4 regions of the Ureibacillus sp. FSL W8-0352 genome follow, and region 3 is predicted to be linked to each of the others. Evidence: riboswitches for the same ligand, from Rfam matches in the RefSeq annotation. Region 3 holds a riboswitch; each other region holds the start of a gene.

Region 1 (3,145 bases), 2.1 Mb from region 3:
GATGTAAGAACATTTTGAAATACGATATTCAATATTAATGGAATAAGAGCAAATCCCATTTTTTCGATTGGGTGTTTATTTCTTAAAGGTGATTGATAAGCGAAATATTCTAACATTCTCATTTCTGTATCTCTGCATTTCCGCCCCTATTCCGGCCTCGCATATATCCTATAAAGTAACCAATGAACCCTGCACCGATTGCTCCTTGTAGTACGAATAATAAACTTTCTATTTCACCACTAGGAGGCTCCCAAATACTTGAAAACCATGGTTCATAGGATTGGTTCAGTGCTGTAATTAATTCTTCCGCTTCTCCGTCTGCACCACCATATTCTGCATCTCCGTTAAAAATCAGCGGGACAATCATTAAAAAAATGATCAAAATTAATAAAAGCATATTCTTTTTTAACATCTTACTTCACCTCCTGAGGTTTCTTTAGTACTTGAAGTAACTTTAATTCTCTTTCGTTGTATTTCAATAAGAAATTCATCACCATTACTGAAATCAATCCTTCAATAATTGCTAATGGTACCTGTGTAACAGCGAATACGCCAGCAAACTTTACAAATGAAGCGAAAATTCCACCAACTTCAGATGGAAAGGCTAGTGCAAGTTGAATAGATGTAATGACATATGTACCTAAATCTGCCAATGTTGCTGCTGAGAAAACTGCTAGAGTAAAGGGCAAACCGATCCTATTGAAGCCTTTAAATACTCCATAGGCGATAAAAGGTCCAGCAATCGCCATCGAAAACGCATTGGCGCCAAGCGTTGTTAAACCTCCATGGGCTAATTAATAATGATTGGAATAATAACACGATGGTACCTAAAACACTCATTACAAATGGTCCAAATAATACGGTTCCTAACCCAACACCCGTAGGATGAGAACAACTTCCAGTAACCGAAGGAATTTTTAATGCGGATAATACAAAAGTGAATGCACCCGATAAACCTAGTAATAACTTCGTCTCAGCATTTCTCTTTACTAAACTACTCATTTTCTTTAATCCAATGATTAAAAAAGGGAATGTAAGGAGCCACCAAAATATTGCCCACTTGATTGGTAAAAAACCTTCCATGATATGCATAGCAAAAGCTGTATTAGGAATGATTAATAATACTGCTAGAAAGTAAAGTATTTTGATTGAGACTTTCATAAAATTCCTCCTAAAATGAAAATTTGAAAATAAAAAAACACTGCCAAATTAGCAGTGTCCCACAATAAGACATAATAATCCAATCATGCCTATTCGTGTACCTATCCTCGTAGGACACTACCATCCACTCCATACGGCAGGTCTCCTGGCTTAGAGTCATCGCTACAAAATCGCCTTCCCGTTTGCACAGTGGCATTTGATTTTGAGCTCCTCTTCACAGTGGCGGGACCGCACTAGATTCTCACTAGTTTCCCTTTTAAGCTAATTTTCATTAGCACCGTATAGATTATTCAGTTGTTGAAATTTAGTTGAATTGTAGCATATTGTTTGAAAAATTTCTATATCTTTCTATAAATAAGACAAAATAATTACTAAATTCATATAATATTCATTACCTTTTGATATGAAATATTGTTAGAACCAATTTGAATTTTTGGAAAAATCGAAGTACAAACTGGGATTAGCTTGTGCTTCTAATGGTACGTAATTGGAAATTTTCACAATTATAGCGGAATATTTCCGTGTTTTTTCTTAGGTCTTGATTCTTCTTTATTTTCAAGCATTTCTAATCCTTGAATTAACTTAATGCGAGTTTCTCTTGGATCGATTACATCATCAACCATTCCAAGTGAAGCAGCAACATATGGATTAGCAAATTTTTCTTTATATTCCTCAATTTTTGCTTGGCGTGTAGCTTCCGGATCTTCTGAATTTGCAATTTCGTTCGCAAAGATGATGTTAGCAGCTCCAGCAGCACCCATTACGGCTATCTCTGCATTTGGCCAAGCGAATACTAAATCTGCACCAATGGCTTTTGAATTTAGCGCAACGTATGCTCCACCATATGCTTTTCGTAAAATGACTGTAATTTTTGGAACGGTTGCTTCAGAATAAGCATATAAGATTTTAGCACCGTGACGAATGATACCGCCATGTTCCTGTTTAACGCCAGGGAAGAATCCTGATACGTCTTCAAATGTAATGATTGGAATATTGAATGCATCACAAGTGCGAATGAAACGGGCAGCTTTATCGGATGAGTCAATATCAAGACCACCTGCTAAGGCCTTTGGTTGGTTACAAACTAATCCAACAGATTGTCCAGCAATACGAGCAAATCCTACAACAATGTTTTTCGCAAATTCAGAATGGACTTCCATGAAGGAACCTTCATCCACCACTTGTTCAATGACTTTACGAACATCGTAAGGACGTGTAGGTTCAATTGGAACAACGTCAATTAATTCAGGACGCCAATCGTCTCCTTCAGGGCGTGGTAATTTTGGTGCTTTTTCTTTATTACTTTGTGGTAAATAGCTTAATAATCTCTTAATTTGTTCAATCGCTTCTTCTTCAGAAGGGGCGCGGAAATGAGCGTTACCGCTGATTGTGTTATGCACTTTTGAACCGCCTAAATCTTCTGATGAAATTTTTTCTCCTGTAACCGCTTCAATTACTTTCGGACCAGTAATGAACATTTGGGATGTTTTATCCACCATTAAAATAAAGTCTGTAATTGCTGGAGAATATACAGCACCGCCAGCACATGGACCCATAATCACCGAAATTTGTGGAATAACCCCAGAATAAATCGAGTTGCGATAGAAGATGTGGCCATAACCGTCTAATGATAATACTCCTTCTTGAATACGGGCACCGCCAGAGTCATTGATGCCGATGAATGGCGCTCCATTTTTTGCAGCCAAATCCATCACTGCAGCAATTTTTTTCGCGTGCATTTCTCCTAATGCACCGCCGAATACTGTGAAATCTTGAGCAAATAAATAAACAGGACGGCCATTCACTTTACCGTATCCAGTCACAACACCGTCACCAGGGCCATTTTGTTCACCCATGCCGAAATCTGTTACTCTATGTTTAATAAATGGATTTATTTCAACGAAAGTGCCTTCATCTAGTAATAGATCAATACGTTCACGTGCTGTTAGCTTACCTTTTTCATGTTGCTTTTCAATGCGCTTGT
Region 2 (3,145 bases), 1.3 Mb from region 3:
TGTATTGTTGGATTGGAATACCGTCAATGTAAATCGTTCCTTCATCTACATCCATTAAACGGGCAAGCAACTTAATGAGAGTCGATTTCCCACTCCCTGTCATCCCGATAATACCGACCGTACTACCGGCTTTCACTTCAAATGAAATATCTTTTAATACTGGCTCTCCTAGTTTCGTATAAGAAAAACTCACGTGTTCAAATTTCACATCGCCTTTAATTTCTTTAGTAACTGGATTTTTTACATTGGTAATATCCGGGCTTTCCTCTAATACGTCTACAACTCGTTCCGCACTTGGAATGGCACGAGCAATTTGAATAAGTACGTTGCTGGAGCTCATTAAACCGTTCATTATCATCATTAAATAGTTGATAAATGCAACGATTACCCCAATTTCAATTGTACCTGCTTCAACTTTCACTACCCCTAGCATTAGCGCTAAAACAATTCCGATATTTACAACGAACTGAGTAATTGGCATTAACGCAGCTACAACTTGATCTGCTGTCATATTCCGTTTCGTTATGCGATCGTTTACTACTTTAAATTGCTTTACTTGAAACGCCATTCGGTTAAATGCTTTAATGACACGAATTCCTGCAAGGTTTTCTTGTACCCGAGTATTAATTTGGTCCATCGCTTCTTGTACTTTTCGAAACAACACTATCGATAATTTAATAAATACATATAAACTAATGATTAATACTGGAACTACAAAAAATAACACCGGAAATAACTCTCTTGCAGTAAAGAAAACAACGATTACTGCTCCAATAAACATTAAAGGACCACGGACAAAAACTTTTAAAAGCATTATTAATGCTTTTTGTAACATTTCCACGTCATTCGTTAAATTCGTGATCAGCTTACCTAACGTAAATTTATCTTTATTACTATTAGAAAAGTATGTAATCGTTTCATATAAATCTGCTCTTATATCTGTTGCAAAATTTACAGCAGCTTTCGAACTATAATAGCCACAACCAGCCCCGGTAAGCCATCCTATAAAAGCACATAGCAAAATGGCAATAAACATCATAATGATGTAGGATGTGTCATTATTTGCGATTCCTTCATCGATAATTTTGTGAATAATCGTAGGCTGAATTAAATCCATCGCCACCTCTAATACCATCAATAGCGGAGCTAATATAGCAAAATGTTTATATGGTTTTAAATATTTTATAAGCTTTAATGCAGCTACCATTGATAACTCCTCTTCCATATAGATTCTTGAATCCTTGACTATAATACCACTTCATTATACATTTATTTTAAAAGTAAATAGCTGTAATTAGGTGCCCGTTAAGGGAGAATAGGGAATAAAGTGAAAATCTTTAGCGGTCCCACCACTGTAATGGAGAGCAATATGGAAATGCCACTAGGAAACTGGGAAGGCCCATATATGTGATGAACCTAAGCCAGGAGACCTGCCTAATTACGCGTATACATACAGTACGATGGAAAAGTCTGTAGTTTATTTTGTTATGGAATAAACTGCGGACTTTTCCTTTTTTATTAACTGAAATATGGAGGAGATTTTATGGAATTATTAAACGCTACATTAAAACAGATTAAGGGATTAGACAAGAACATTGCGGAACAAGCCCAACAAAAAGTTGATGCTCTTTGTAAACCGTTAAAAAGTTTAGGAAAGTTAGAATCTATCGCAATTCAACTGGCGGGGATTTATAGAAAACTTGAGCTGGATGTAACGAATAAAGCGGTTATTTCATTAGCTGCGGATCATGGAGTCCATGAAGAAAATGTTTCAAATAATCCTCAATTTGTAACAGTAATGCAATCTCTTGGTTTTGCTAAAGGATTTACTGGGGTATGTGTCATTGCAAAGTCTGCTGGAGCTAAAGTGATTCCCGTAGATGTAGGTATAAAAGAAGACTTACCTAAAGATGCAGGGGTCATTATTAAAAAAGTAAAATACGGAACAGACAATATGGCAAAAGGCCCTGCAATGACGAGAGAGGAAGCAATTCAATCGATTGAAGTTGGTATTGAAGTTGCTAATGAACAAATAAAAAATGGTATGAATGTACTTGCCACGGGAGAAATGGGCATTTGCAATACAACTGCTAGCTCCGCAGTTTTATCTGTTTTCCATCAATGTGATCCTTCTATCGTTACGGGAAAAGGAGCTGGTGTAGACAGTATTGAACACAAAATATCGGTCATTCGACAAGCAATTCAAGTAAATCAACCGAACCCTGACGATGCCATTGATGTTCTATCAAAAGTTGGTGGTTTGGAATTAGGTGGGATGGCGGGAGTTGTATTAAGTGCTGCTGCAAATCGAGTACCTGTAGTCATTGATGGGTTTATTTCAACAGTTGCTGCACTCATTGCGTATCAACTAGAACCGAAAGTAAAAGATTATATTATACCTTCTCATTTTTCTGAAGAGCTTGGTGCAAAAATTGCAAATCAAGTGTTAGGGATAGAACCATTGTTACATATGAATATGTGTTTAGGTGAAGGTTCCGGGGCTGCATTAGCATTCCCATTACTTGATGCAGCAAGCGCAATGATGAATCATATGACAACTTTAGAAGAATCCCAACAATATATGCAACAAATTATGTCAAAACAACAATCGATTTAATCGAGTAGGAGGGAGTGATTAGCTCCCGTCCTCTCACACCACCGTACGTACGGTTCCGTATACGGCGGTTCAATTAAGATAATTGACGCAAGTTTTCATAACTTCCGTGAATAGCTGTTCTCTTTATGCCAGTGGTCACTCCACCCTCCAAGAGGACTCCCACGGGATTCACCGCTTCCTTCCTCAAGTGAGGTACTATGTTTTCTGTGTTCATCATGACTCACTGAATGCCAAGGGCTATTCTCTCTTAATTGTTCGGTCCTTCTTAGTAGTTCTAAACCAACTAATACTATGACCTCTGCTGACTTCTGACGGTTCAGCTACTTATCACTAAGTAGGTTATGAAGCGAACTTCACCTATCCGCCAGACCTCCCCGGGTAAGTACATGCACTTTCACACCATCTATCCGCCTCATTTACTCGATATGACCTTCGACAGAAAGAGCTTTGTTTTGTTTCGCAAACTCACTCAATCATACCTAGCCTTATATGAGGTTCGTGTTCCTCGGACCGGTGTTTTGCCTCCAG
Region 3 (3,145 bases):
CTTTATGATAATAAAGGAGGCGGGGACATAAACAAAAAATGAAAGGGGGAGTTGAAATAGTTTTGATAAAAAATTGAACTAACGAAAAATTGATTGAAGTGACGGGGCGACTCCTGCGACGAGCCGGGCCCGTGGAAAGCGTCCCCGGAACGGAAATCAATTTTAATAACATATCAAAAAAACATCATCTTCTCCTTGGAGAAAATGATGTTTTTTTTAGATTTGTCCCAACCTCTATCCTTTAAACTGTTTGACTCCCCATGATTTTTAGCATATATTGATGAGATTCTTCTAAAGTAGTCATGGTGTTCATCATAGAACATGCGGCATCAAGAATAGGAAAAGCAAGGGCTGCTCCTGAACCTTCGCCTAATCGCATATTCATATTCAACATAGGCTCTAACCCTAATAACTCGTTTACAATTTTTGCTCCAGGCTCTTCTGACAGATGGGATGGAATAATGTAATCCTTCACTTTCGGTTCTAATTTATAAGCAATAAGTGCAGAAACTGTGGAAATAAAACCGTCCACTACTACAGGAATACGATTTGCTGCAGCACCTAGGACTACGCCTGCCATTCCCCCTAATTCCAAACCGCCAACTTTAGCTAACACATCAATTGGGTCATTTGGATTTGGCGTATTTATGTCAAGAGATCTTCGAATGACGTCAATCTTATGTTGAAGACAATCTACCCCAGCTCCCATACCTGTTACAATAGCCGGGTCACAACCACAGAATGCTGACAGGACAGCACTACTTGGAGTGGTATTACAAATTCCCATTTCTCCAGTTGCTAAAACATTGACACCTTGTTTCACTTGTTCATTGGCAATTTCAATACCTACTTCAATCGCTTGAATCGCTTCTTGACGTGACATTGCTGGTCCCTTAGCCATATTATCCGTTCCGTATTTCACTTTTTTGACGATGACTCCAGAATCTTTTGGTAAATCTTCTTTAATGCCAATATCTACTGGAACGACTTTTGCACCTGCTGCTTTTGCAATAGCACATACTCCTGTAAAACCTTTAGCAAAGCCAATTGCCTGCATTACCGTTACAAATTGGGGGTTATTTGAAACATTTTCTTCATATACACCGTGATCCGCAGCTAATGAAATAACCGCTTTATTGGATACATCAAGCTCTAGTTTCTCAGTTATTCCAGCAAGTTGTATCGCGATTTGTTCTAATTTTCCTAAACTGCCAGGTGGTTTACAAAGAGCATCTACTCTTTCTCTTGCTTTTCCCATCACTTCTTTATTAAGTTGTTTAATGTTTTGTAATGTCGATTGCAATAGTTCCAATTGAATCTCCTCCATCGATTATTGAAATAAGAAAAGTCTGCAGTTTATTGGCATGCCAAATAAACTACAGACTTTACCATCGTACTGTATGTTTTCAAGTAATTAGGCAGGTCTCCTGGCTTAGGTTCATCGCAAATATAGGCCTTCCCAGTTTCCCAGTGGCATTTTCTATATTGCTCCCCGATACAGTGGTGGGTCCGCTAAAGATTCTCACTTTATTCCCTATTCTCCCTAAAAAGGGCACCTAATTACATAGATATACTTTTTAAAATAATCTAAAATGAAATGAAACTTTAGTCAAGTTTTTTGAAAACTTCCATTGCCTAAAAGATTATTTTAGTGGAGAAATATTAAGGAATCTATTCAGTTATAGTTGGAAATGTAAGGGTATCAACTTGACGGTTAGTATACAATTGTATACAAAAATTAAACGATGGTAATAAAGAAAAGGAGTAACAAAATGCGTGCAGCGTTAAAGCTTTCAAAATATTTAAAGCCCTATAAGCATTTTGCGATTTTAGCGCCGATACTTATGGTGTTGGAAGTAGGGATGGATTTAATTCAGCCAACAATTATGCAGAAAATAATCGATAAAGGAATTGCAACGAATGATACACAGTATATCATTATGATGTTTGCTGCGATGATTTTGTGTGCAATGATAGGTTGGCTTGGGGGTGCAGGTTGTACATATTTCAGTTCGAAAGCGGCGGTAAACTTTGCATCTGATGTTCGAGCGGATTTATATGAAACTATTACATATTTTGCGAATAGCAATAAGGACAAGTTCACTTTAGGAAAATTGATTACCAACTTAACAAATGATATCGAAATGTTGCAAAGGGCCTTAAACATGTTATTAAAAATATTCGTTCGCGGGCCTTTTATGTTTGTTGGGGCGGTCATTGTCGTATTTTTTACGGCAAGAGATTTATTTCCAGTACTATTTTTTGTGGTGCCTGTATTAATCATCAGTTTATATATTATTATTCAATTATCGATTAAGCTGTTTCGAAAGGTGCAGGAATCAATCGATCAAGTGAATACACGTGTGCAGGAGAACTTGGCGGGGATTCGCGTCATTAAAGCATTTAACCGTATGCGATATCAAATGAAGCAATTTGCAACTGTCAATCATCAATTAACGAAACGCAATATGACGGCAGATCAAGTGGTAGCTGCCTTAATGCCGATTACCCAATTTGTTGTCAACATCGGAATTGTACTTGCACTTATGCTTGGTGTCGTGAAAGTTGATGCAGGAGCTATTGAAATTGGGGTAATTGTTGCATTCATCAACTATTTGATGATGATTTTGAACGGCCTTATGAGTTCCAGCAACGTACTGATTCAAATTGCGCGGGCTATACCAAGTGCAGAACGTGTCGTTGTCGTATTGGAAGAGCAGTCTGATATTACGAATATTGAAAACCCAGTGAAAAAAGAAATTCAAGGAAATGTGAAATTTGACAAGGTTAGTTTTTCTTATAACAAACACGTTGAACCGGTGTTGAAAGAGATTTCCTTTGAAGCGAAAGCCGGCAGTACAGTAGGGATTATCGGTATGACAGGCAGTGGAAAATCGACATTAATCAAATTGCTCGGTCGACTCATGGATGTCGATGAAGGAACTATTTACATTGATAACATTCCCATACAGCAATATGACATTGACATGTTAAGAAATGCTATGGCTTTTGCCCCACAAAAGGCAACATTGTTTTCAACAACGATTGAAGAAAACTTAAAGTATGGAAAAATTGACGCAACTAAAGAAGACATTCAAGAAGCGCTCTTTGCATCAAACGCCTTTGAGTTTGTGGAAAAATTGGA
Region 4 (3,145 bases), 1.9 Mb from region 3:
TTATCGGATCACCCAAAGGTCTTAAATCCGTTAAATTTACCCCTACCCCTCCGCCAAGCCTTGAGAGTTCTAAACAATAACCGAGGTTTTCTGCAATGCTATTCATCGAATCATCCATGGATAATTTAAAACAACTTACCAATTCCCCACGCGCTTTTTTACCGCTATTCAGTGTGGTTGGTGTTGCTGGTTGAAAAGCCTCCATCATCGCACGAATTGCTTTTTCTGCCAACAATTCATCACCATTCGCTAAATATAAGGCGATAATGCTCATCCGATCCTCATAAGTTTCTAAAATTTCTTTTCCATCTCGACTTTTCATTGCGTAACTTTCAAAAAATTTGCTCGCGCTCATAAATGTTTGAAATCGAAAACGATAAGAATACGCAATGTCAAAAATTTTATTTATAAATTCGAAAGAATATTTTTGTAAAAATTCTTTCTCATAATATCCTTCTTCAATGAAAAAGCGAATCTTTTCTTCCAAACTAGAAAACTTCCGCATTTTCTGATTAACATGTTCGATAAAATATTGACGAGTAGCCTCTCGATCTTTCTCTAAATCAATTTTTCCTGTTTGGTGGTAGTGATTCAAAATTTCATTATTCAAAGTTAAATAGCTTTTCATCACTAAATCTCCTTTTGAATTACTCTGTTATAATAATCAATTATGGCATCATAATTTTTCTGAAATCCGCGTAATTCTATCTTTTGAACAATGGGAATTCCGTACCTTTCGTTAATCAAATGAGCAGAACGGCAAAAATAAGCATGGCCGAAATTCGAGTTCCCACTTGCAATAACACCCTTACAGAAACGAACATTATGTTGTAAAAACGTTTCCACGTTTCGTGGTACTTCGCCTAATCCATCGGTATAGGTGAACAATAAGAAGGGTTCATTCAAAATAAGATCATCGCGAATTTCAATGTGGGGTAATTCTAATTGATGAACGATAAAACGCACGTTGCCCGTTCGAGAAGCATAAGCAATCATACTGTGATCCTGCTAATGAATTTTTTTATATTTTCTATGTTATCCATTAGCTCTCCATCGATTTCGATTACAGGGACAGAAAGGAATCCAGCATTCAATAATTTTTCTTTCGCTTCTTCATTGTGATCAATCAAAATTTCTTCATATTTCCCTTCATAACCAAGTTGATTTAATTCGTATTTCATCAACAAACATTTTGGGCAAACTTTTTTTGAATATAATTTCATTTCCTTCTCCCTTTCTACCATTCTTTTATGAAAATAAAAAAGCCATACCTTTTTCGGTATGGCTTTGAAATGGAAACAGTCAGGTACTAGGAAATGGACCGTCTTGCTTCCATTTCCTAGCCCCCGAAGAAATGAGCAATTCACGTTTATTAGGCAGGTCTCCTGGCTTATGCTTCATCCTCCAAGTTCCCTTCCCATACAAATTTGTACAGTGGATTTGAACTTTTCGTCAGCAATTACAGTTGCGGGGACAGCGTCAGATTTTCACTGACTTCCCTTTTAATCTACTATATATAGTAGAACCTAATAAACGAAATGCTATATATTGTGTTTTCGTGTTTCATTGTAACATGTAGTATTGTTAATTACAAGCTTATTTGGTAAATGATACAGTATCTACTAAAATCATTCACTCGATACGTAGAACTTAAGAACGGTTGGTTAATTTTCCTCTTTTAATATCTCAGGAATACCATACCAAACGCGAATGACTTTCTCACTTTTCTCAAAAAGTTGTTGATACAATCTACCACAAGTATCTCTCAAATGACGATCCTCTTTTGAAAGCGGCACTATTCCACGTCCGATATCCGTACAAATACAAATTAGGTTTGTCTTATAATCTAAATTCATTAATTTCCCCATTATTTGTGATACGATTTCATCTTCCGATAAATCCGGGACGAGCAAAATCATTTTTTCAAAACTACCTATAATAACGTATTCATCTTTTGTAAAAGGGCCTTCCGGTATTTCGCCTTCATAAAAATAACAGCGATTCGCACCTATTTCTTTTAACATGTTACTTACAAATTTTCGTTTACCATTATAGGCGCCTCCAATAACTGATTGCATTCTCTTCCCCCTTTCAAAGATTCAATATCGTCCCAACATAGGGTATAAATCATCCGATGCTGTGCATTAACATCTTGAAAACTTTTCTCTTTTTGAAATTTCGATAGGATAACACGAATGACACCACCGTGGACGACAAACACATATTCTCCACCACAGCTCACGATTTGATGAAAACAATTTAAAATCCGTTCTTTAAACGAAACAAAAGATTCACCATTTGGTGGCGCAGCTTTCTCTGGTGAATCAATCCACTGCCGATACGCTGGATTATCTTTTAATTCATCATAAGTTTTCATTTCAAAATCTCCAAAATGTAATTCCCTTAATTGAAAAAAAGGATGGTATTTTGCCTCGGGGAAATAAAGTTGCGCTGTTTCTATGCAGCGCTTTAAGTCACTGCCAAATACATCCTTAGTATGAATCGGTACTTGACAATTTGCTGTTTGTATGTATATCGATTCATTCGTCCATCCAATATATTTTCGCTCTAAATTCGCTTTCGTTTTTTCATGCCGAATTAAATGAACAGTAACAGCATTCCCCATAATGCCAATTCCATCCCTTCATATAAAGCACCTAGCAAGTCTCCCGTCATTCCGCCAAAATGGCGATATGTCCAATGCCGATAAATCCAAGTCATCACAAACATGCTAAATGTTAAAACAAATAGTTTATATTCATTTAACACAAAACCTGTTATGAGGATAATGAATATATAACACGCAATATAAATCCATAACGATTTTGCCTTCACATGTTTTTTAAAGTAGGCTGCCAATCCAGATTCCTTCACATTTACTGACAGATTGAAATAAATCAATATTGCTAATCGACATAAGACAGGTATGATGATAAAAAATAAATAAAAGTTTGTTGGGCGCTGATGTAAATACTCATAAAATATGCCGATTTTTAGTAGAACAATGAGCACTAGATTAATAGCACCAAAAGCTCCAATACGGGAATCGCTTAATATTTCTAGTCGTTTTTCTTTATCTCTATAAGAAAAATAAGCATCGCTTAAATCGATCCAACCATCGAGATGCAACCCACCCGTCATCATA

What was found. A riboswitch is a leader RNA that binds a small molecule or an ion and turns the genes downstream of it on or off. The one in region 3 is predicted to bind cobalamin.
Region 1: another riboswitch for cobalamin. It lies ahead of NST98_RS03250 (energy-coupling factor ABC transporter permease); the one in region 3 lies ahead of cobT (nicotinate-nucleotide--dimethylbenzimidazole phosphoribosyltransferase).
Region 2: another riboswitch for cobalamin. It lies ahead of cobT (nicotinate-nucleotide--dimethylbenzimidazole phosphoribosyltransferase); the one in region 3 lies ahead of cobT (nicotinate-nucleotide--dimethylbenzimidazole phosphoribosyltransferase).
Region 4: another riboswitch for cobalamin. It lies ahead of NST98_RS04230 (glutaredoxin family protein); the one in region 3 lies ahead of cobT (nicotinate-nucleotide--dimethylbenzimidazole phosphoribosyltransferase).

The regions. Positions count from the first base shown of each region.
Region 1 is NZ_JBBOQT010000001.1:635,198-638,342, reverse strand. It holds gene cbiQ (cobalt ECF transporter T component CbiQ) at 1-122, opposite strand, end outside; gene NST98_RS03255 (energy-coupling factor ABC transporter substrate-binding protein) at 119-412, opposite strand; partial or broken gene NST98_RS03250 (energy-coupling factor ABC transporter permease) at 414-1,161, opposite strand; cobalamin riboswitch at 1,280-1,458, opposite strand; gene NST98_RS03245 (acyl-CoA carboxylase subunit beta) at 1,665-3,145, opposite strand, start outside.
Region 2 is NZ_JBBOQT010000001.1:1,477,641-1,480,785, forward strand. It holds gene NST98_RS07595 (ABC transporter ATP-binding protein) at 1-1,207, opposite strand, end outside; cobalamin riboswitch at 1,280-1,452, shown strand; gene cobT (nicotinate-nucleotide--dimethylbenzimidazole phosphoribosyltransferase) at 1,544-2,617, shown strand; gene NST98_RS07605 (hypothetical protein) at 2,691-2,834, opposite strand.
Region 3 is NZ_JBBOQT010000001.1:2,732,921-2,736,065, forward strand. It holds partial or broken gene NST98_RS13775 (SOS response-associated peptidase) at 1-8, shown strand, start outside; gene cobT (nicotinate-nucleotide--dimethylbenzimidazole phosphoribosyltransferase) at 242-1,312, opposite strand; cobalamin riboswitch at 1,401-1,575, opposite strand; gene NST98_RS13785 (ABC transporter ATP-binding protein) at 1,773-3,145, shown strand, end outside.
Region 4 is NZ_JBBOQT010000001.1:837,143-840,287, forward strand. It holds gene nrdE (class 1b ribonucleoside-diphosphate reductase subunit alpha) at 1-628, opposite strand, end outside; gene nrdI (class Ib ribonucleoside-diphosphate reductase assembly flavoprotein NrdI) at 631-996, opposite strand; gene NST98_RS04230 (glutaredoxin family protein) at 993-1,223, opposite strand; cobalamin riboswitch at 1,359-1,545, opposite strand; gene NST98_RS04235 (bifunctional adenosylcobinamide kinase/adenosylcobinamide-phosphate guanylyltransferase) at 1,665-2,078, opposite strand; gene NST98_RS04240 (histidine phosphatase family protein) at 2,030-2,626, opposite strand; gene cobS (adenosylcobinamide-GDP ribazoletransferase) at 2,599-3,145, opposite strand, start outside.